One region of the Mesorhizobium sp. M0772 genome, then DNA from elsewhere that is predicted to be linked to it. Evidence: riboswitches for the same ligand, from Rfam matches in the RefSeq annotation. Region 1 holds a riboswitch; each other region holds the start of a gene.

Region 1 (6,658 bases):
GTTTCGTCGTCCATGAGATCGACGCGCGTCATCAGCGAGTAGGTCAGCTCGAGCGCAGGGTCGGCCGCGAACAGGGGTAGGTCAGCCTTGAATCGTCCAGCCGGCGAGACGTCGTCCGAATCCAGGAACGACACCAGTTCGGTGTGCGGCAGCAACTGCTTGAGCCCTGTGTTGCGCGCGTTGGCCACGCCCTGGTTGGCCTGCTGGAACAGGCGGATGCACGACGCTTCCCGCATGATGGCGCGGACTGCTTCAACGGAGCTATCCGTCGAGCCATCGTCGACAACGATGATATCGAGATCGGCATCGTCGCGTTGCCTGAGCAGGGACCGCAACGTCGAAACGACATAGATCTCCCGATTGTAGACCGGCACAATGACGCTCAACTTCATGCGGCGCCCCGAAGGACGAAATCCGCAATCGTGCCGGCGATCTCCTGCGGCTCGGTCCCCAGCGACAGCCGGTAGCATGGCAGGTCGCGGGTAAGCTCGCTGAAAAAGCGAAAGCCCGCTTCCCGTTCGCCCGGCAGCTCCACGAGGCCGGACGGCGCCAGGGCAATCATGGCATCCTTGCGCGATATGGGCATGACCGAGCTTCTCGCACCTCCCCTGATATGGGGCACTATCAAAGCAATAATGTCCAGACTTGCAGGAGTTGGTCGAGGCGCGATCTCGTCGATGTGAAAGGCATGCTTGCCTTGCCAGTTCAGCGGTTGGTACGACTCTAGCCGCTCCTCCAGCTTCAGCCGCCTGAAGCCCTCCGGATCCTGCTTGAGCGTGGCAAACAGCGGATAGGCCGTCACCCCCTCGGTCCGGTCGATCAGCACATAGTCGTCGCCGACGCTATCGAGCCCATTGAGCAGGCCGGCGACGACCGTTCCCGATTTGCCGGCTCCGCCAGAGCCCGCCAGCAGCACGCCCTTGCCATCGATGCCCAGCGTGCCGGCATGGGTAAGCCGCATGCCGCGCGCCGCATATTCCCAATGCAGGTAGGCGCGCAGCGGCGCCCCTTGTTCCCATGGCGGAAAGGCCTTGGCCGACATCATCAGCTGCGCCCCGACATGGCGTTGCGGATCATGGAACTGCCAGAAGTCGAGGTCATGATAGTAGCTGCCGCGCAATCCGGCCTCTTCCAGCCGGTTGGCAAAGGCATGATGGTTGTAATCGCCTCGGCCCCAGGTGGCCGGGGCGGGGACGCCATCGATGGCCGGGTGGGCGACGAAAATGCGGCAGCCGTCAGATGCAGACGGATTTTCCGGGGCCGGTATGAAGGCATGGCTCATGGCTTCCGCCAGCGTGCCATGGTCGAGGTGGACACTCAGGTCCAGTCCCGGCAACCGCACCCCGGCGGTAACGGGATAGAAGGCGGCGGCGCTTTCCGCGGCCGCCAGCACATGGCGGGCATAATCCGGCAGGGTTTGCAGCGTGATCAAAGGCATGTGTTGTTGTTCAGCGTCCAGAATTGCGCCGGGTCGCCTGATGCATGTCGCTCGGGGTGGCCCCGGTTTTGAGACGACGACATGCATAAAATCAAAGATCTAAACCGCGTCGCCTGAGTCCGTCAAACGCGACGCGCTTTAGGGAAACGATTATGCCTGTTTCACCGCCGGCCAGCCGAGAGGTTCCTCGACCTCATGGATCGGGTCGACAATGATGAGATCGGCAAGGTCGTCATGGACATCGACCTTGAGCGGCTCATTGCTGGCAGCAAGCGCAGCCGACAGCTCGCCCGAAAGCGGTTGTGCCGGTGTTTCGGCTGGCGCAAGCAACCCGAAATCGAGCAGTCGGGCAACGAAGCTTTCGAGGTCGGCTAGGCTTATTTTTGCGGCGCCCGCGGCAGCTCCGACCAGCGCTTCAGTGGCGACGCCGGACGACAAAGCCTGCCAGACCCGGCTGCCGGAATCGGAAAAGCCGAAATACTTACCGTTCGAAAGATCGAGAACGACGGCTTCGCCATCGAATGATTCGAAAACGATGTCCTTGCTTGCGACCGCGTAGACCCGCTGTTGCATCGCTCTGTCCCCCGTTCCATGCGCCCATGAAGGGATGCGCCGGTTTCACGGTCTGCCCAGCCCTTCCTAAGTGCGTCTAAATCACTCGGCCTATGCTTGGCAAGACAAAGACCCGCGAACACAACGCTTGCGTCGGCGACCATTGCGGCGAAGTCGACCGGCTCAAGCCTCGATTTCGAGCGCCGACAACGGTTTCGAGCAGCAGGCAAGGATAAAACCGTCGTCGATCTCGTGGTCGAGGATGCCGCCATTGTGGCTCATCTCGACTTCGCCGGAGACCTTCTTCACCTTGCAGGTGCCGCACAGGCCGAACTCGCAGGCGGCGGGTATCCGCACGCCCGAGCTGCGCGCCGTCTGCAGCACGGTCTGGCCGGCAACGCAGCCGGCGTCGACCTCCGAAAGCGAGAAGCGGATCGGCGTCACAGCCTCGACAGGTGCAACAGCACCGTCTTCAGCGGGTGAAGCAAACGGCGCCGGGATTTCCTCCACCACGGGCGCGGCAAAGCTCTCCTGATGGTATTTCGTCATATCGAAGCCGGCGGCCTCCAGCATGCCGCGCACGGCGCGCATGAACGGATCGGGGCCGCAGCAGAAGATTTCGCGCTCGCGGAAATCCGGAGCCAGCAAGGGCAGCCGGATCGCGTCGATGCGCCCCATATGACCGTACCAGCCCTCGCGGCTGGAACGTTCCTCGATCATGAAGCCGAGCGACAGGCCGGGCATATGGCCGCCGAGCAGTTCGAGTTCCTTGCGGAAGATGATCTCTTCGGCACGCCGCGCGCAGTTGACGAAACCGACATCGGTCCATGGCGCGCAGTCGTTCAGCCAGCGCAGCATCGACATCATCGGCGTCACGCCGGAGCCAGCCGAAATGAACAGGTATTTGGCCGCCGGGTGGCTGTGCAACGAGAAGTCGCCCGCCGGTCCATAGGCCTTGACGTGCGAGCCGGGCATCAGATGGTCGAACATCCAGCGCGTGCCGATGCTGCCGGCCTGCGCCTTGACCGTCACCGCGATCGAAAACGGCCGCGACGGCGACGACGACAGCGTGTAGGTGCGCATCAGCGGCCCGTCCGGTGTCGGCAGTTCCAGCGTCAGGAACTGGCCCGGCTTGTAGCGGAACCAGGTCTGGTTGTCGGAGCGGAAGGTGAAGGTCTTGACGTCAGGCGCCTCGTCGCTGACGCCGATCACTTCCAGCACCTGCAGCCTATCGTTCCACGGCGCCATCTGGTCGAGATGGCGATAGAGCCCAAGATCCGTCATCGCATTCATCCTCTGGTCCCTCTTCGCCTGCTCCAGCTCACGCGACGCTGCGCAGCGCCGGCCGGCCGCCTTCGGCAAGGCGCGGGCCGATGAAGGCCGCGTACCATTCGACGAACTGGATCACGCCGCCCTCATGCAGCTCCGAATAGGGGCCGGGCTCATAGGCCGGGGACAGGATGCCGAAGGCGTTCTCCTCGACGATGCGGCGGTCCTGGTCGTTGGTCTCGGTCCAGACATGGGTCAGTTCTTCAAGGTTGTAGTCGACGCCCTCGACCGCATCCTTGTGCACCAGCCACTTGGTCGTCACCGCGGTTTGCGTGGCGCTGATCGGCAGCACCCGGAAGGTGACCGCATGGTCGATCAGGATGTGGTTCCAGGTCGTCGGATAGTGGTAGTGCATCAAGGTGCCGATGCGGTCGGCGGCAACAGTGTCGGACAGGTTCTTCGTCACCGCGCGCTTTCCCGACATCGTGTAGCTGACGGCATCGCGCAGCAGCGGCGCGCGGGTGGCGCGGTATTGCCCGGCCGGATCGATGCGGAACTTGCTCGGCAGGCCCGCCGCCTCGCATTTCGCCCAGTGCGCCAGCATCTCCGGATCGCTGTCGGCGCCCTGCACGCCGGTCACCGTCGGCGCTTCGGGGAATGTCTTGCACAGCTCCGGATGATTGCCGGCGCAGTGATAGCATTCGCGGTTGTTTTCCCAGACCAGCTTCCAGTTGCCCTTCTCGATGATGGTGCTCTCGAAGGCGACCTTGGCTTCATTCAGCCGGTGCGGCTTGAGGTAGGGCTCTATCATGGCGCGCATCGGCGCAAAGTCGGCAGGTTCTTTCGCCAGGCAGATGAAGATGTAGCCGCCGACGCTCTCGCAGGCGACGGGCTTCAGGCCGAACTGGCTCTTGTCGAAACCGTCGGCCATCTGGCGGGCAAACAGCAGCCGGCCGTCAAGCTCGTAGGTCCACTGGTGATAAGGGCAGACAAGCTTTGCCGCCATGCCCTTCTCAGTGTTGCAGACACGGCTGCCGCGATGGCGGCAGGAATTGTGAAAGGCGTTGATGTTGCCCTTCTGGTCGCGGACCAGCACCACCGGATAATCGCCGATCTGCACGGTGATATAGCTGCCGGGCTTCGGCAGTTCGCAATCATGGCCGATGAACAGCCAGTCGCGATACCAGATAAGCTCCATGTCGAGCTTGAAATAGTCCGGGTCGGTGTAGAAGGGCTGTTCCAGCGAAAAGCCTTGCTTGCGGCCGTTCAGGAGCCTCAGCATGTCGTTGCGCGTATCCATAGTTCTGTCCTCGTGGTTTAAGGACTGAACTTGGTGGTGATGGAGGAAGGATCGGACGCAGGCCGGCGCGGCGCCGGACATGCACTATCCACCTCTTGACCGCCCACCGCGATCAGTCGAGTCTAGGCATCTCGGGCTGGTTTCCGGGCTCTGGAGTTGTCCTTGCGGACCATCGCGACACCTTCCCAGGCTCTTGCCCAGTGGTCTCCCGTTGCGACTTGAACTCCACCACCGTTGCGGGGGCAGCGCCGGATTCTGACCGGCTTCCCAATTCTCCGCTGCGTCGTCACGAAGCGGCACCTGAGATGCGATCATCTAATCACGGCAGCGATCGCGACGTCGGCATGAAAGCGACATCATATCCATGCGGCGCGACACGCGCGGCTTACGCCCCCCGCCCCCGGTCAAAGAGCTGAGACGTTTCTTGCGACGCCATCATCGCCGTTTCGAATCGCTGCCGATCCAGTTCGATCGCGGGCAAAAATGGCTCAACGGTATCGAAAAGTTACTATTAGCAATCTCTAATCGAACCGAACGGTTCGTTTCTGTTGACAATGCGTGCAGGACGGTGTGGACGACGGCCCGGAAACCGACGTCGGAGCGAACCACTCGGTTCGGCATAAGCGACTGAAAACAATGCGATAAATGACCATAGAGGAACTTCCTGGCACAATTTCAAGGTGCAGGACCGTGGTCCACACGGAACAACTTCGTGATTGGAAACCAGCCTATGGCTTTCCCACATCGGGGCTGTCCGATCGACGCGAATTCCTCCCAAGACACGCCGCTAGACGGACAGACAAACTGGAGTCCTAAAAATGAAAAAGATCATCCTCACTGCCGCAGCCGTTTTGGCGATCACCGGCAGCGCCTTCGCCGGTAGCGACAATTACGGTTCCAATGGTGCGAACCAGCCAGCCGTCTCGGTCGACAGCTCGTATACGGCTTCCATTCAGAAGCCGGCGCACGCTGACAAGCAGCCTGTCGTTCAGGGCGCCGACCGCGACCTCTACGGCAATCGCTGATCCCGACCAAAGAAGGGCGGCTAACCCGTCGCTCTCGGGATCCCAAAAAATTCAGGAGTATTTGAAATGAAAAAGATCATCCTTGCTGCCGCCGCCGTTTTGGCCATCTCCGGCAGCGCTTTCGCCGGCAGCGACAACTACGGTTCGAACGGCGCCAACCAGCCTGCGATTACGTCGACCGATAGTGGCCATACGGCTTCGGTTGAGAAGTCGGCTCCAGCCGAGCAGGCGCCTGCCCACGGTGCCGACCGTAACCTTTTCGGCCGCTAAAAGCCGGTTTCCAGCACGTGGCGGGCTTATCCGCTGCAGCTGGCGGCATCAGAAAAATTCAGGAGACTAAAATGAAGAAGATCGTTCTTGCCACCGCAGCCGTTCTGGCTGTTTCGAGCGCTGCCTTTGCCGGCAGCGACAATTATGGCTCCAATGGCGCCAACCAGCCGGCCGCTGCCGTCGACACCACCCGCACTTCGTCGACCGGCACCAACTCGGCGGTCTACAAGCTGCTGAACTCGTCGAACGACCAACAGAAGTTCGTTCCTCAGAGCAGCGACAGGGATCGGTTCGGCAACAACTAACAGCCGAAGCTTAAAAAAAGAGCGGCGGGCCGGGCCCGCCGCTCTTTTTTCATGCCTGTACGACGCAGCTATCTCAAGCCGCCTTCACTTCCACCGGCTTGAGCGAGAAGGAGTGCCCATCGGCGTCGAAGATGTGCAGGTCCCCGGCATCCGCGGTCAGTCGCAGCTTTGCCCCGCGCTTGACCTCGACATTGCCGGGCAGCTTGGTCACCAACGGCAGGTCAGCGCGGCCGATATCGACATAGACAAGCTGCACCTCGCCGAGTTGCTCGACATAGTCCACCACGCCCTCGAAAAGATATTCCGCGCCGGTGGCGGCCGACAGATCCTCCGGCCGCACGCCGAAGCTGACTGCCGCACCCTTTGCTGACGCCGGCGTTGCGATCGGCACCGTTGCCTTGCGGCCGCCGACATGGCTGACGATTGTCGGGTTGCCCGTCCTGTCGATTGTCGCCGGCAGGATGTTCATGGCCGGCGAGCCGATGAACTGGGCAACGAA
Region 2 (6,658 bases), on a different contig from region 1:
CATCGAGCGCAGGCCTTTCTGGTTGACCTCGCAGATCGCGGCATCCTCCTCCAGCACCTGGGTACCGAAGGCGACGACATTGTCGATGTCGGTCTCGGCGAGCGCCTCGGGCGCGAACAGCCATTCGGCGGTGAGTTCGGCCTGTTCGGGACCGAGCGGCATCAGTCGCACCGTCCTGACATAATCGACATGGCCGACGATGAACATCGAGGGCAGGCTGGTGGCATAGGTCTGTCCGGCCGCACTCTCTGCCGGCGTCAGGCCCGGGAAGACCGGGCCATGGGCATGTCCGTCGCGCGACCAGGTCTCGGCGCCGGCGCGCAGGCCACCCGAAAACTCCGGTGCGTCATTGTCGGCATGGCGGACCCAGTCGGGGTCGTCGTGCCGGCTCATCAGGCCGCGGCCGTATATCGGCACCAGCCGAGACAGGTCCTTGTGGACGCCCGGGCAATGCAGGCACTCGTTGAAGTTTTCCCAGAAGATCTTCCAGTTGCAGTTCATCACCTTGCGCAGGACATGGCCTGATACCAGCGTTTCCAGCGGCCAGTTGGCGAGGTCGCCGGATGCGGGATCGAAGGAGGTCCCGGCGGCGCCGGCCGCAGCCTGCTGAAGGTTCACAAAGACAAAACCGCGCCACACCGACAGCGCCACCCGGTAGAGCGGATGATCGGCCTTGTCGAAACCATCTGGCAGCGATTTCGAGGGAACGCGCACGAGATCGCCGCGCAGCGAGTAGGACCAGGCGTGGTAGGGGCAAGTGATGAGCCGCGCTTTCAGCCGGCCCTCGCTTTCCTGGCAAAGCTGCGAGCCGCGATGCCGGCAGGTGTTGTGGAAGGCGCGCAACTCGCCGGTGTCGTCGCGCAGCACGACGATTTCCTGCGTGCCGACGCGGAATGTCCTGAATGCCAAAGGCTGGGCAAGATCGGCCTCGCGGCAGACGAGCAGCCAGCTTTTGTACCAGATGGCCTCGAGATCGCGCTGGTAAGCCTCGCTATCCCAATAGGCCGATGACGGTAGCGTCGGTTCGGCCCGGCTCAGGCCGTTATAGGGGTCGCGCTCGCTCGGGTTGGGATGCATGGCTGGCTTCCTATGAAGCGTCAGCCGACACCCCGGCAAATCGTTTGTCAATCAGAGTGCCGCATTGCCGGTTGCAGGCGCGGCGCATAATCATGTCGTGGACATGGGACATTCGGAATTGGGGGGATTCGGAACGTGGCCGCACGACAGATGTCGCTTACGCCGGAGCTGGTCGCGCGCTGCTGGCGCGAGATCAGGGACCCCGGGCCTGATCCGGACGCGATGCATCTCGATGAAGCCGACTATGACGCGCTTCTGGATGAATTGCAGGTCGAACTCCCGGATAGCGAACCGCTATGGCTGTTCGGCTATGGATCGCTGATCTGGAAACCGGAAATAGATTATGTCGAGGACCGCGTTGCGCTGGCGCGCGGCTGGCATCGGTCCTTTTGCATGAACATGACGCGCTGGCGCGGCACCAAGGTCAGCCCCGGCCTGATGATGGCGCTGGACCGTGGCGGACAATGCAAGGGCGTCGCCTTTCGGCTGACCGACAATAACCGGCGCGAGCAGTTGGGCCGGCTTTTCCGGCGCGAAGTCACGCTGAAGCCGACAAGCTACCGGCCGCGCATGCTGAAGCTTGCAAGCGAGGCCGGACCGCTCAGGGCATTGGCCTTCGTGATCAACCGCAACGGCCTGACCTATTCCGGCCCGCTCGACGAGGGCAAGGTCGTCGAAAGGCTGGCCACGTCCTGCGGGCACTGGGGGTCGGGCGCCGACTATCTCTACAACACGGTGAAAAACCTTGAAGAGCGCGGCATTCATGATCGCCATCTGTGGCGGCTGCAGCGGCTGGTTGCCGAACGGATCACCGCGTTGAACCCGTAACGCCGCATGGCGCATTCGCGCTGTTGGCCGGCGGAATTTGGTTTGCCGGATGCGGCCGTTTCAGCCTATAGTCATGCATGTCGTCGGTTCCGTTAGGGACCAAGAGGGAATGCGGTGAGGGCTGACTTGTTGCCCAATGCCGTGGCTGCCCCCGCAACTGTGTGCGGTAGTCCTCTCCAAGCCACTGGGGATTTTTTCTTCGGGAAGGTGGGGAAGGGCGCTGATCCGCGAGCCAGGAGACCTGCCGGCGACAGGGAACTGACTTCGATGCCCTCGGGTGGAGGGCGAAAGGACAAGATATGAATTCCGCTTCCGTCTCCCTCGGCGCTTCCGTCTCCTCGCAGTCGCGCTTCATGCAGCTCGTGCTTAGCGCGTTTCTGGGCATTTTCGTCGTCGGCGTTGTCGGTTTCTCGCACATCGATGCGGTCCACAATGCGGCGCACGACTATCGCCATTCGATGGCGTTTCCCTGCCACTGACGAGGATCTGACATCATGAACCTGTTTCGCAACGTCGTGTTCATCGCGGCGATCGCAGGGCTCGTGGCCGGTGTCGCTCTCGCCTGCATGCAGGCCTACGCCACCGTGCCGCTGATCCTCAAGGCGGAGGTCTACGAAAAGGCTGGTGGCGGCCACGAGCATCAGCATGCCGCGGTGCCCGCCGCCAACGCTACGGACACCAATGCCATGAGCACCGCCGCGCCGGCGGAAAATGCGGTGAGCAGCGCAACACCGGCTGAAGCAGCCGCGCCGGCGGAGGACGAAGGCTGGGCGCCGGCCGACGGCTTCGAGCGCTTCGCCTTCAGTGTCGTCGCCAATATCGTCACCGGCATCGGCTTCGCGCTGGTCCTGGTGGCGGTTTCCGAGTTCGCCGGTGGCATCGGCAGCTGGCGCCAGGGCGTGTTCTGGGGTCTGGCCGGCTTTGCCGTTTTCACGCTGGCGCCGGGACTCGGCCTGCCGCCGGAACTGCCGGCAATGCCGGCGGCCGATCTCATGCAGCGCCAGATCTGGTGGTGGGCAACGGTGATGGCAACGGCGATCGGTCTTGCCCTTATCACCTTCCGCACGTCGGCGCCCCTGACCGTGCTCGCCGTCGTCCTGATCGTCGCCCCGCATATTGTCGGCGCGCCGCAGCCTGACAGTTTTGTAACGCCGATCCCGGAGGGCCTGCATCATCAGTTCGTGGTGGCGGTGACGCTGACCAATCTGGTGTTCTGGGTGGTGCTCGGCGCGGTTGTCGGCATAGTGCGCGCGCGCTTCACCGGCACCGCGACCAGCCTGCGCGACACCTTTGCCTGATCGCAGTTTGACCTTCATCATCGGCGGTGCGCGCTCCGGCAAGAGCGTGCATGCCGAAAGTTTGGCGACGGCGTTGCCGCCGCCATGGGCTTATATCGCCACCGCGCAAGCCTATGACGGCGAAATGCGCGAGCGCATCGCGCAGCACCGCTCGCGCCGCGGCGAGGGATGGGCGACCATCGATGCCCCGCTTGATCTTGCAGGTGCGATCGAGGCATTGCCGGACAACCAGCCGGTGCTTGTCGACTGCCTGACGCTGTGGCTGACCAATCATATGCTGGCCGATCATGATCTGGAGGGGGAGTGCCGGCGGCTGGCCGATGTGCTTTCGCGGCCGCGCGGACCGTGGTTCGTGGTCTCCAACGAAGTCGGACAAGGCATTGTGCCCGACAATGCGCTGGCACGCCGGTTCCGCGATGCCGCCGGCCGGCTCAACCAGCAGATCGCGGTCGTAGCTGATATGGTGCTTCTGATGGTGGCGGGGCTGCCGCTCAAGGTGAAATGAGATGACCGATATCGACACAAAAGACGAAGAGCGCCATCGCGCCAAGATGGCCAAGCGCAAGGCGGTGCAGGACGCCGAGGTCGCGGAAAAGACGGTCGAGAAGGGGCTGCTGATCGTCAACACCGGACCCGGCAAGGGCAAGACCACGGCTGCCTTCGGGCTGGCGCTGCGCATGCTCGGCTATGGCAAGCGCGTCGGCGTCGTCCAGTTCATCAAGGGCAAATGGCACACCGGCGAAAAGGACGCCTTCGCGGCGTTCGGCGACCGTGTCGTCTGGCACACGATGGGCGAGGGTTTCACCTGGGAGACGCAGGATCTGAAGCGCGACATTGCGGCGGCCGAAGCCGCCTGGGCCAAGGCGCTGGAGCTGATCGCCGACCCCTCTGTCAGCCTTGTCGTCCTCGATGAGCTCAACATTGCGCTGCGCTACGACTATCTCGATCTCGACAAGGTGGTCGCGGCGCTGAAGGCGCGGCGCGAAGGCCTGCATGTCGTCGTAACCGGCCGCAATGCCAAGCCGGCGCTGGTCGAGGCGGCCGACCTCGTCACCGAGATGGGCGTGACCAAACACCATTTTTCCGCAGGCGTTAAGGCGCAGCAGGGAATCGAGTTTTGAGGGTCTAACTTCGGGAGATGACCGTTGGAACAAGCGGTAATTGTCTATCTTCTTCTGAGCGGCGGTCAGTTCGGGGCGCCGGAAGAGCGGCAATCGGTCCAAGTTCTGGAGGATCGGTTGGAACAAGCTGTTTCGAATGCGCATGTCGGCGAATTTGATGGCGACGAGTTTGGCGAGGGCAAATGCACCCTCTATCTGTACGGGCCAGACGCCGAGAAGCTTTTCCTTGTGATTGAGCCTGTGCTGAAATCCTCGGCAGTGGCCGCCGGCGGTTACGCGATCAAAAGATTTGGCGCGGCGGTGGATTCAAACGCCAAGGAAGTCCGTGTCTCTTGGTGAGTCAGGCGGCGCATCTACTGCGAGATCAAAACATCCAGGTAGATGACGACCGCGGAGAGCAATCCAAACAGCGCGATCAGCAGATAGTCTGCTATCTGGTGAAGTTTCAGCGCCCGCCGGATGTCGGTGCTGTCGGCCTCGCGGCGGCCGCCTTCGCCCATATAGGCGTCCTCGACGATGACGCCGCCATAGCTGCGCGGGCCGGCGAGCGCCAGGCCGAGTGCGCCGGCCATTGCCGCTTCCGGCCAGCCGGCATTGGGCGAGCGGTGCTTTTTGGCGTCGCGCCGCACTGCTTGCCAGGCGTTGCGGGGATCGGCGCCGTCAACGAGAAAGGCGGCGGCAACGATCAGCAACGCGGTCAGCCGGGACGCCGGCAGGTTGATCCAGTCGTCGAAGAGTGCCGCCGCGCGGCCGAAGGCCTCGTGGTGCGGGGTGCGGTGGCCGATCATCGAATCGGCGGTGTTGGCGGCCTTGTAGGCGACGCCGCCGGCCAGACCGCAGACACCTGTCCAGAAGGCGGGCGCAACGATGCCGTCGGAGAAATTCTCGGCCAGGCTTTCGATGGCGGCGCGGCTGACGCCGGCATGGTCGAGCTTCTCTGGATCGCGGCCGACGATGCGCGCAACCGCAATGCGGCCGAGCGCCAGCCCGCCGGTATCCAGCGAATCGGCCACCGCCTCGACATGTTCGGTAAGGCTCTTTTGCGACAGCAGCGACGAGGCCAGGATTGCCGTGATGATCATGCCGGCAGGAAAGAGCTGCCAGAGCAGGATTTGCACGATGAAGGCGATTGCCGCCGGCACCAGCACGATCACCAGCAGCGCCTGCACGCCGCGGCGGCGACGCAGCGCGTCGGAATCAGTGTCGCGGTTGAGCCTGAGGTCGAGAAAGGCTATCAGCCTGCCGAACCAGGTGACGGGATGGCCGACGGCACGGAACAGCCAGTCCGGGTAACCCAGGATGCGTTCGATGGCCAGCGACAGGAAAGCGATCAGGATCGACATGAAGCTTTCTGATGGAGCGATTACTGTGGTGGATCACGGTGGATCCCTTGGCCGGGCGAGGGCGCTCTTCCCTCACGCGCCACAACCTTTCGTCGATCTCTCGACAGGTATCAATCCGCACTCCTACCCGCTTTTCGAGCTGCCCGCCACCGCCCTGTCACGATTGCCGGAGGCCGCGCGCCTGCGTGAGCTGGCCAGGGTCGCGGCCGGCGCCTATGGCGCGCCTTCGGCCGAGAATGTGGTGGTCGCCCCGGGCACGCAGATCCTGCTGCCGCGCGTCGCCTCGCTGGTCAGCCCCGGCAAGGCGCTGGTGCTCGGGCCGACCTATGCCGAGCATGCCAGGGCCGCCGCGATTGCCGGCCATGCGGTGGCGGAGGTCGACGATTTCGAGGCGCTTGCCGGAGCCGAAATTGCCATCGTCGTCAATCCCAACAATCCCGACGGGCGAGTCGTGTCGCGGGAAAGGCTGCTTCGGCTTGCCGAGACATTGCGCGCCATACGCGGTCTGCTGGTCGTCGACGAAGCCTTCATGGATGTCGGCCCGCACGCGGAAAGCCTGGCCGGCGATGTCGGGCGGGGCGGCATCGTCGTGCTGCGCTCGTTTGGCAAATTCTTCGGTCTCGCCGGCCTGCGGCTCGGCTTCGCACTTTCCGATGCGGTGACGGTCGAAAGGCTTGAAACGCAATTCGGCCCTTGGGCGGTCGCCGGCCCAGCGCTCGAATACGGCATCCGCGCGCTTGCCGACAGCGGCTGGCAGGCCGACATGCGGCGGCGGCTGGCGCAGGATGCGGCGCGGCTCGATGCGCTGCTTTCGCGCTTTGGCGTTGCTGTCGCCGGCGGCACGACGCTGTTTCGCTATCTCCGGCTTGCCGATGCACCGGGGCTGTTTTCGACGCTCGGTGAGCGCGGCATATTGCTCAGGCATTTTTCCGAGCGTCCCCAGGTGCTCCGCGCGGGGCTGCCTGGACGTCAGGAGGAATGGCAGCGGCTC
Region 3 (6,658 bases), on a different contig from region 1:
CCGAACTCGCCCTTCGGCGCCTCGACCGCGGCATAGACCTCGCCGGCCGGCACGCGGTAACCCTCGGTATAGAGCTTGAAGTGGTGGATCAGCGCTTCCATCGAGCGCTTCATCGCCTGGCGCTTGGGCGGCACCACCTTGCCGTCGAGATTCGACACGGGCCCGGTGCTCTCCTTGCCGAGCAGAAGGTCGACGCACTGGCGCATGATCTTGGCCGACTGGCGCATCTCTTCCATGCGCACGAGATAACGGTCGTAGCAGTCGCCGTTCTTGCCGATCGGGATGTCGAAATCCATCTCGGAATAGCATTCATAAGGCTGCGACTTGCGCAAATCCCAGGCAGCACCCGAGCCGCGCACCATGACGCCGGAAAAACCCCAGGCCCAGGCGTCGGCAAGCGACACTATACCGATATCGACATTGCGTTGCTTGAAGATGCGGTTGCCGGTAAGCAGCTTGTCGAGGTCGTCAAGCGACTTCAGGAACGGGTCGATCCACTTGCCGATGTCCTCGACCAGCTTCGCCGGCAGATCCTGGTGCACACCGCCCGGACGGAAATAGGCCGCATGCATGCGCGAGCCGGAAGCGCGCTCATAAAACACCATCAGCTTTTCGCGTTCGACGAAACCCCACAGCGGCGGCGTCAGGGCGCCGATATCGAGCGCCTGCGTCGTCACATTGAGGATATGCGACATGATGCGGCTGAGCTCGGAATAGAGCACGCGGATCAACTGACCGCGCTTCGGCACCTCGATGCCGAGCAGGCGCTCGGTGGCGAGCGCGAAGGCATGCTCCTGATTCATCGGCGCGCAATAATCGAGCCGGTCGAGATAGGGCACGGCCTGCAGATAGGTCTTGTGCTCGATCAGCTTTTCCGTGCCGCGATGCAGCAAGCCGATATGCGGATCGACGCGGTCGACCACCTCGCCGTCAAGCTCCAGCACAAGACGCAAAACACCGTGTGCCGCAGGGTGCTGCGGTCCGAAGTTGATGTTAAAGTTGCGGACGGAGTGCTCGGTCATGCTAGATTCCAAGCCTTTCCTTGGCTGACGGCGTCAGTTCCATGAAGCGGACCGTCTGCGGCCCGGCCACATATTCTTTTGCTCTCTGCTCGCATTGCTCAATGGTCTCGTTGGAAGGCTGGAGATCGGCCAGCTCTCCAGCATCGCGCAAGGCGTTCAAAATCTGGTCCAATTCAATCTGCATCGCAGGCTTGATACGAAATATCGTCGGGCAGTTCTTCACCGTGTCGTTCGCCACGACAGCTCGCGCCGCCGAATAGCAATCCACTCCAGCTACTTTGCAGTCGTTCGCAAAAGCATTCTGCAAGCCGGCACAGCAAAACAGGCTTAGTAGCGCTACGCGGATCATCGCCACGCCGCCGCCCCTACTGTTTCGCCTTCTCATCGCCCGGCAGGACGTAGTCCGTCCCTTCCCATGGCGAGAGAAAATCGAAGTTCCTGAATTCCTGCTTCAATTCCACCGGCTCGTAGATCACGCGCTTGGCTTCGTCGTCGTAGCGCACCTCGACGAAACCTGTCAGCGGGAAGTCCTTGCGCAGGGGATGGCCCTCGAAGCCGTAATCCGTGAGGATGCGGCGCAGGTCCGGATGGCCGGAGAACAGCACGCCATAGAGATCGTAGGCTTCGCGCTCATACCAGTCGGCGCCGGGATAGACAGCGGTGAGCGACGGCACCAGCGTCTCTTCGTCGGCCTGCACCTTGATGCGGATGCGCAAATTCTGCTTCGGCGACAGCAGATGATAGACGACATCGAAACGCTTGACGCGCGACGGGTAGTCGGCGCCGCAGATATCGATGATCGAAATGAACTGGCAACCCGAATCGTCACGCAGGAAGCTTGTCACCTCGATCAGATTGTCTGTAGCAACCGAGATCGTCAGTTCGCCATAGGCAAGCACTGCATCGGTGACGCGGCCCGGCAGCTTTTCGCCGAGATAGGTCGACAGTTCGCTCAGGGATGCGGCCATGGGTCTACCGTTCGATCGTGCCGGTGCGGCGGATCTTCTTCTGCAGGAGAAGAATGCCGTAGAGCAGCGCTTCGGCGCTTGGCGGGCAGCCGGGCACATAGATGTCGACCGGCACGATGCGGTCGCAGCCGCGCACCACCGAATAGGAATAGTGATAATAGCCGCCGCCATTGGCGCAGGAGCCCATCGAGATGACGTAGCGCGGCTCCGGCATCTGGTCGTACACCTTGCGCAAAGCCGGGGCCATCTTGTTGGTCAGCGTTCCCGCCACGATCATGATGTCGGACTGGCGCGGCGACGCGCGAGGAGCCACGCCAAACCTTTCAGAATCATAGCGCGGCATCGAGGTGTGGATCATCTCGACGGCACAGCAGGCGAGACCGAAGGTCATGAACATCAGCGAGCCGCTGCGTGCCCAGGTGATCAGCGCCTCGGTCGAGGTGACCAGAAAACCCTTGTCGGCCAGTTCATTGTTGATCTCGAGGAAGAACGGATCGTCGGAACCGACCGGACGTCCGGTATTGGGGTCGATCAGGCCTTTTGGCTTCGGCGCGACGAGCGTTCCGGAACTGTCGTTCAATCCCATTCCAGCGCTCCTTTTTTCCATTCATAGGCAAAGCCGATGGTCAGCACCGCCAAAAACACCATCATCGACCAGAAACCGAGCATGCCGATCTTCGAGAACGACACCGCCCACGGAAACAGGAAGGCCACTTCCAGATCGAAGATGATGAACAGGATCGACACCAGGTAGAAGCGGATGTCGAATTTCATCCGGGCATCGTCGAACGAGTTGAACCCGCACTCGTAGGCGGAAAGCTTCTCCGGATCGGGATTGCGATAAGCCACCAGGAACGGCGCGATGATAAGCGCCAGGCCTACAACCGCGGCCACGGCGATAAAGAGGACGATGGGCAGGTATGAACTGAGGAGTACGTTCATGCTCGGCTTTCCGTTGGCGGCCAATCCACTTTGATTACAGCAACCAACCCTAATGCGGAAGCGCGACAGTTTAACCGCTGAACCGTTTTAGGTGCCTTGCTGCAACGCGGCGAGGGTTAGCGCAGGGCTTTCAGCGAAGCAAGTCAAACCTTGTTCAAAAGACAGTGCTGGACGGCAGGCCGGGAAAAACTGGTCCGATCTCCTCCTGTTTGATTTCCTTCATCTTTCACTCCACTTTTGTCTCCTGACACATCTCCCGCCATTTGCCTGCTAGCATGACCGGAATCGCCGGCTAAAGTCGGGAAAAATGGTTCGAGGCAAGACACTTTGACGAAGGACAATATCTCACTCCCGACGGCCAGGCGCATCGCGCTCGCCGCGCAAGGATTTCTCGATCCCCGCCCGGTCGGCACGCCCGATCGCCGCCACCTCGCCCGCGTGCTGTCGCGCACCGGCCTGCTGCAGATCGATTCCGTCAGCGCCGTGGTGCGCGCCCACTATATGCCGCTCTATTCGCGCGTTGGCCCCTACCCGCTCACCCTGCTCGACAATGCCGCAATCACCCGCAAACGCACGGTGTTCGAATACTGGGCGCATGAGGCCTCGTTCCTGCCGGTCGAGACCTACCCACTGATGCGCTGGCGCATGCAGCGCGCTGAAAGCGGCGACGAAATGTATCTGGGCCTCGCCAAATGGGGCCGCGAGCACGGCGCCTATATCGAAGAGATCTACCGCGCGGTCGCCGAGCGCGGCCCGATTGCCGCTTCGGCACTGGAGGGCCAGAAAGGTTCGGGCGGCTGGTGGGGCTGGAGCCACGCCAAGCACGCCTTCGAATGGCTGTTTTGGGCCGGACGCATCACCACGGCGCACCGCCGTGGCTTCGAGCGTTTCTACGACCTGCCCGAGCGCGTGCTGCCGCAGGCGATCCTCGATCTGCCGGTGCCGGCGGCCGAGGACGCGCACCGCGAATTGCTGCGCATTTCCGCCCGCGCCCACGGCATCGCGACGTCGGGTGACCTGCGCGATTATTTCCGCTTGTCGCCAGCCGACATGAAGGGCCGGTTGGAGGAACTGGTTGAGATGGGCGAGTTGCTGCCGGTAAACGTCGAAGGCTGGGACAAGCCGGCTTACCTCTATAAGGACGCCCGCCTGCCGCGAAAGATCGAGGCCCGCGCGCTACTGGCGCCCTTCGATCCGGTGGTCTTCGAGCGCTCGCGCACCGAGCGCCTGTTCGATTTCAACTACCGCATCGAGATCTACACGCCGGCCGAAAAGCGCCAATATGGCTACTACGTGCTGCCCTTCCTGCTCGGCGACCGGATCGTCGCCCGCGTCGATCTCAAGGCCGACCGGCCTGCGAGTGTCTTACGCGTCCACGCCGCCTACGCCGAAGCAGGCGCACCGCCTGAGACAGCTGCCCAGCTGTTCGAGGAATTGAAGCAGATGCAGGGCTGGCTTGGCCTTGAGCGCATCGAAGTGACGCCGGCCGGCAATCTGGGGAAGCCTTTGGCCGACATCGCCATGTCGTAGCCGTGCGTTGACACCGCCGCCCGCAAAAGCCTAAATCCGCTGCAGACGGTCCCCTGCCCGCAACGGCAAGGGCCAAGAGGGAATGCGGTGCGGGATTTCGGTCCCAAATCCGCGGCTGTCCCCGCAACTGTAAGCGACGAGCCAAGGCCGAAAGCCACTGGGTAACACCGGGAAGGCGGCTAACCAAGGCGACGACCCGCGAGCCAGGAGACCTGCCGTCTGAGACAAAGTATCCGATCGCCTGGCGGGTTTCCGGGCAAGGAGCACGGTTTTTGGACCAGAACAGCAGTTTTTCGGCTGGCACAGCGGACATTGCGTCCGGGGACAACGACGCCCTGACCGGCGTGACCGTCATCGTCTGCGCCTCCTGCCGCGATGAGACCGGTTCCGACGCCCATCCGCGCGCCGGCGAATTGCTGGCTGAGGACACACGCCGCGCCGCTGCCGGCGATATCCGGGTCCGCACCGCCGAATGTCTCGGCAATTGCAAGCGCCGCCTCAGCGCCGCGATCCTGCGCGATGGCTGCTGGAGCTATGTGTTCGGCGACCTGACCGCGGCCAGCGGCGCCGACCTCGTCACCGGCGCAAAGCTCTTCGCGACTTCGACCGACGGTCTCATCCCGTGGCGCGGCCGGCCCGATAGCCTCAAGCGCGGCCTCGTTGCCCGCATCCCACCCCTCGATATGCTGAAGGACTGACGATGAACGTTTCAAACCCGACCGGCAATCTCTCCCGTGTTCCCTGCACCGTCGTCACCGGCTTTCTCGGCGCCGGCAAGACGACGCTGGTCCGCCATCTCCTGGAAAACGCCGGGGGCAAGCGCATTGCCATCATCGTCAACGAGTTCGGCGACATCGGCATCGACGGGGAAATCCTGAAAGGCTGCGGCATCGACACCTGCCCCGAGGAAAACATCGTCGAACTGGCCAATGGCTGCATCTGCTGTACAGTCGCCGACGATTTCGTGCCCGCCCTCGACAAGATCCTCGCGCTGACACCGAGGGTCGACCACATCCTGATCGAGACCTCGGGCCTCGCTCTGCCCAAGCCGCTGGTCCAGGCGTTCCAGTGGCCAAGCGTGAAGAGCCGGGTGACCGTCGATGGCGTCATCGCCGTGGTCGACGGCCCGGCGCTGGCCGGAGGCCGCGTCGCCAACGACATGGACGCGTTGCAGGCACAGCGCGCTCAGGACGAAACGCTCGACCACGACGATCCGGTCGAAGAAGTCTTCGAGGACCAGATCGCCTGCGCCGACCTGATCATCCTGTCGAAAAGCGATTTGATGGATTCAGCCGGTTCGGCCCGCGCCAACGCCATCATCAATGAGCATTCCGCTCGCGCGGTAAAAATCGTGCCGACTGCGCATGGCAAGGTCGACCCGTCGGTGCTGCTTGGCCTCGGTCTCGCCGTCGAAGACGACATCGAGAACCGCAAGTCGCATCACGACGGCGCTTTCGATCATGAGCATGACGATTTCGACACCTTCATCGTCGACATCCCCTCGATCGCCAATCCCGACGACCTGGCCAAGCGCGTCGCCACCGCCGCCGAACAGGAAAACGTGTTGCGTGTAAAAGGCTTCGTCGATGTCGGCGGCAAGCCGATGCGGCTTTTGCTGCAGGCCGTCGGCCCACGCGTCAACCATTACTATGACCGCGCCTGGACGGCCGAGGACGATCGCCGCTCGCGTCTCGTCGTCATTGGCCTGAAGGGGCTGAACCGTCCGGCGATCGAGCGTATACTCGCCGGTTGATCTCAGGCACGAGCCGCGATGCATATACTCGCCACGACCTCCGCCTCGCTCGACGATCTCGCCGAGCCAGTTGATCTCCGGCAGACGCCGGCGGATATCGTGGCGCTGTCCTTCACCGACAGCGACCTCGCCGGCCTCGCGGCGGCCTGGAAGGCCGATGCCGTCCGCCTGCCGTCGATGCGGCTGGCGGCGCTGCGCGACCTGCGCCATCCCATGTCCGTGGACCTCTGGATCGACAGCGTCGCCCGCCACGCCAAGGTGATTTTGGTGCGCATCCTCGGCGGCTACGACTGGTGGCGCTATGGCTGCGACCAGCTTGCCGCGACTGCCCGTGCGAACGGCATCAAGCTGGCGCTGCTGCCGGGCGAGAGCCACGACGAGGATCTCAGGCTGATCGAAGCCTCGACGCTGCCGCGCGAGGATCTGGACGGCCTGCTTGGTTA

Evidence for each region. A riboswitch is a leader RNA that binds a small molecule or an ion and turns the genes downstream of it on or off. The one in region 1 is predicted to bind cobalamin.
Region 2: it holds a riboswitch for cobalamin, as region 1 does, so the genes downstream of both, NKI06_RS05795 (CbtB domain-containing protein) here and NKI06_RS05325 (aromatic ring-hydroxylating oxygenase subunit alpha) in region 1, are expected to answer to the same signal.
Region 3: it holds a riboswitch for cobalamin, as region 1 does, so the genes downstream of both, NKI06_RS05565 (DUF1636 family protein) here and NKI06_RS05325 (aromatic ring-hydroxylating oxygenase subunit alpha) in region 1, are expected to answer to the same signal.

The regions. Positions count from the first base shown of each region.
Region 1 covers NZ_JAMYPB010000005.1:134,475-141,132, reverse strand. The annotation lists gene NKI06_RS05345 (glycosyltransferase family 2 protein) at 1-392, opposite strand, end outside; gene NKI06_RS05340 (serine kinase) at 389-1,438, opposite strand; gene NKI06_RS05335 (PqqD family protein) at 1,589-2,011, opposite strand; gene NKI06_RS05330 (FAD-binding oxidoreductase) at 2,174-3,274, opposite strand; gene NKI06_RS05325 (aromatic ring-hydroxylating oxygenase subunit alpha) at 3,312-4,559, opposite strand; cobalamin riboswitch at 4,677-4,878, opposite strand; gene NKI06_RS05320 (DUF680 domain-containing protein) at 5,378-5,584, shown strand; gene NKI06_RS05315 (DUF680 domain-containing protein) at 5,651-5,854, shown strand; gene NKI06_RS05310 (DUF680 domain-containing protein) at 5,926-6,159, shown strand; gene NKI06_RS05305 (ABC transporter ATP-binding protein) at 6,233-6,658, opposite strand, start outside.
Region 2 covers NZ_JAMYPB010000006.1:49,117-55,774, forward strand. The annotation lists gene NKI06_RS05785 (aromatic ring-hydroxylating oxygenase subunit alpha) at 1-1,077, opposite strand, end outside; gene NKI06_RS05790 (gamma-glutamylcyclotransferase) at 1,213-1,905, shown strand; cobalamin riboswitch at 1,973-2,168, shown strand; gene NKI06_RS05795 (CbtB domain-containing protein) at 2,205-2,384, shown strand; gene NKI06_RS05800 (CbtA family protein) at 2,400-3,203, shown strand; gene cobU (bifunctional adenosylcobinamide kinase/adenosylcobinamide-phosphate guanylyltransferase) at 3,196-3,708, shown strand; gene cobO (cob(I)yrinic acid a,c-diamide adenosyltransferase) at 3,710-4,324, shown strand; gene NKI06_RS05815 (hypothetical protein) at 4,349-4,663, shown strand; gene cbiB (adenosylcobinamide-phosphate synthase CbiB) at 4,678-5,667, opposite strand; gene cobD (threonine-phosphate decarboxylase CobD) at 5,666-6,658, shown strand, end outside.
Region 3 covers NZ_JAMYPB010000006.1:4,323-10,980, reverse strand. The annotation lists gene NKI06_RS05595 (NADH-quinone oxidoreductase subunit D) at 1-1,022, opposite strand, end outside; gene NKI06_RS05590 (hypothetical protein) at 1,024-1,377, opposite strand; gene NKI06_RS05585 (NADH-quinone oxidoreductase subunit C) at 1,388-1,990, opposite strand; gene NKI06_RS05580 (NuoB/complex I 20 kDa subunit family protein) at 1,995-2,576, opposite strand; gene NKI06_RS05575 (NADH-quinone oxidoreductase subunit A) at 2,567-2,932, opposite strand; gene NKI06_RS05570 (winged helix-turn-helix domain-containing protein) at 3,260-4,462, shown strand; cobalamin riboswitch at 4,492-4,696, shown strand; gene NKI06_RS05565 (DUF1636 family protein) at 4,735-5,160, shown strand; gene cobW (cobalamin biosynthesis protein CobW) at 5,163-6,215, shown strand; gene cobN (cobaltochelatase subunit CobN) at 6,234-6,658, shown strand, end outside.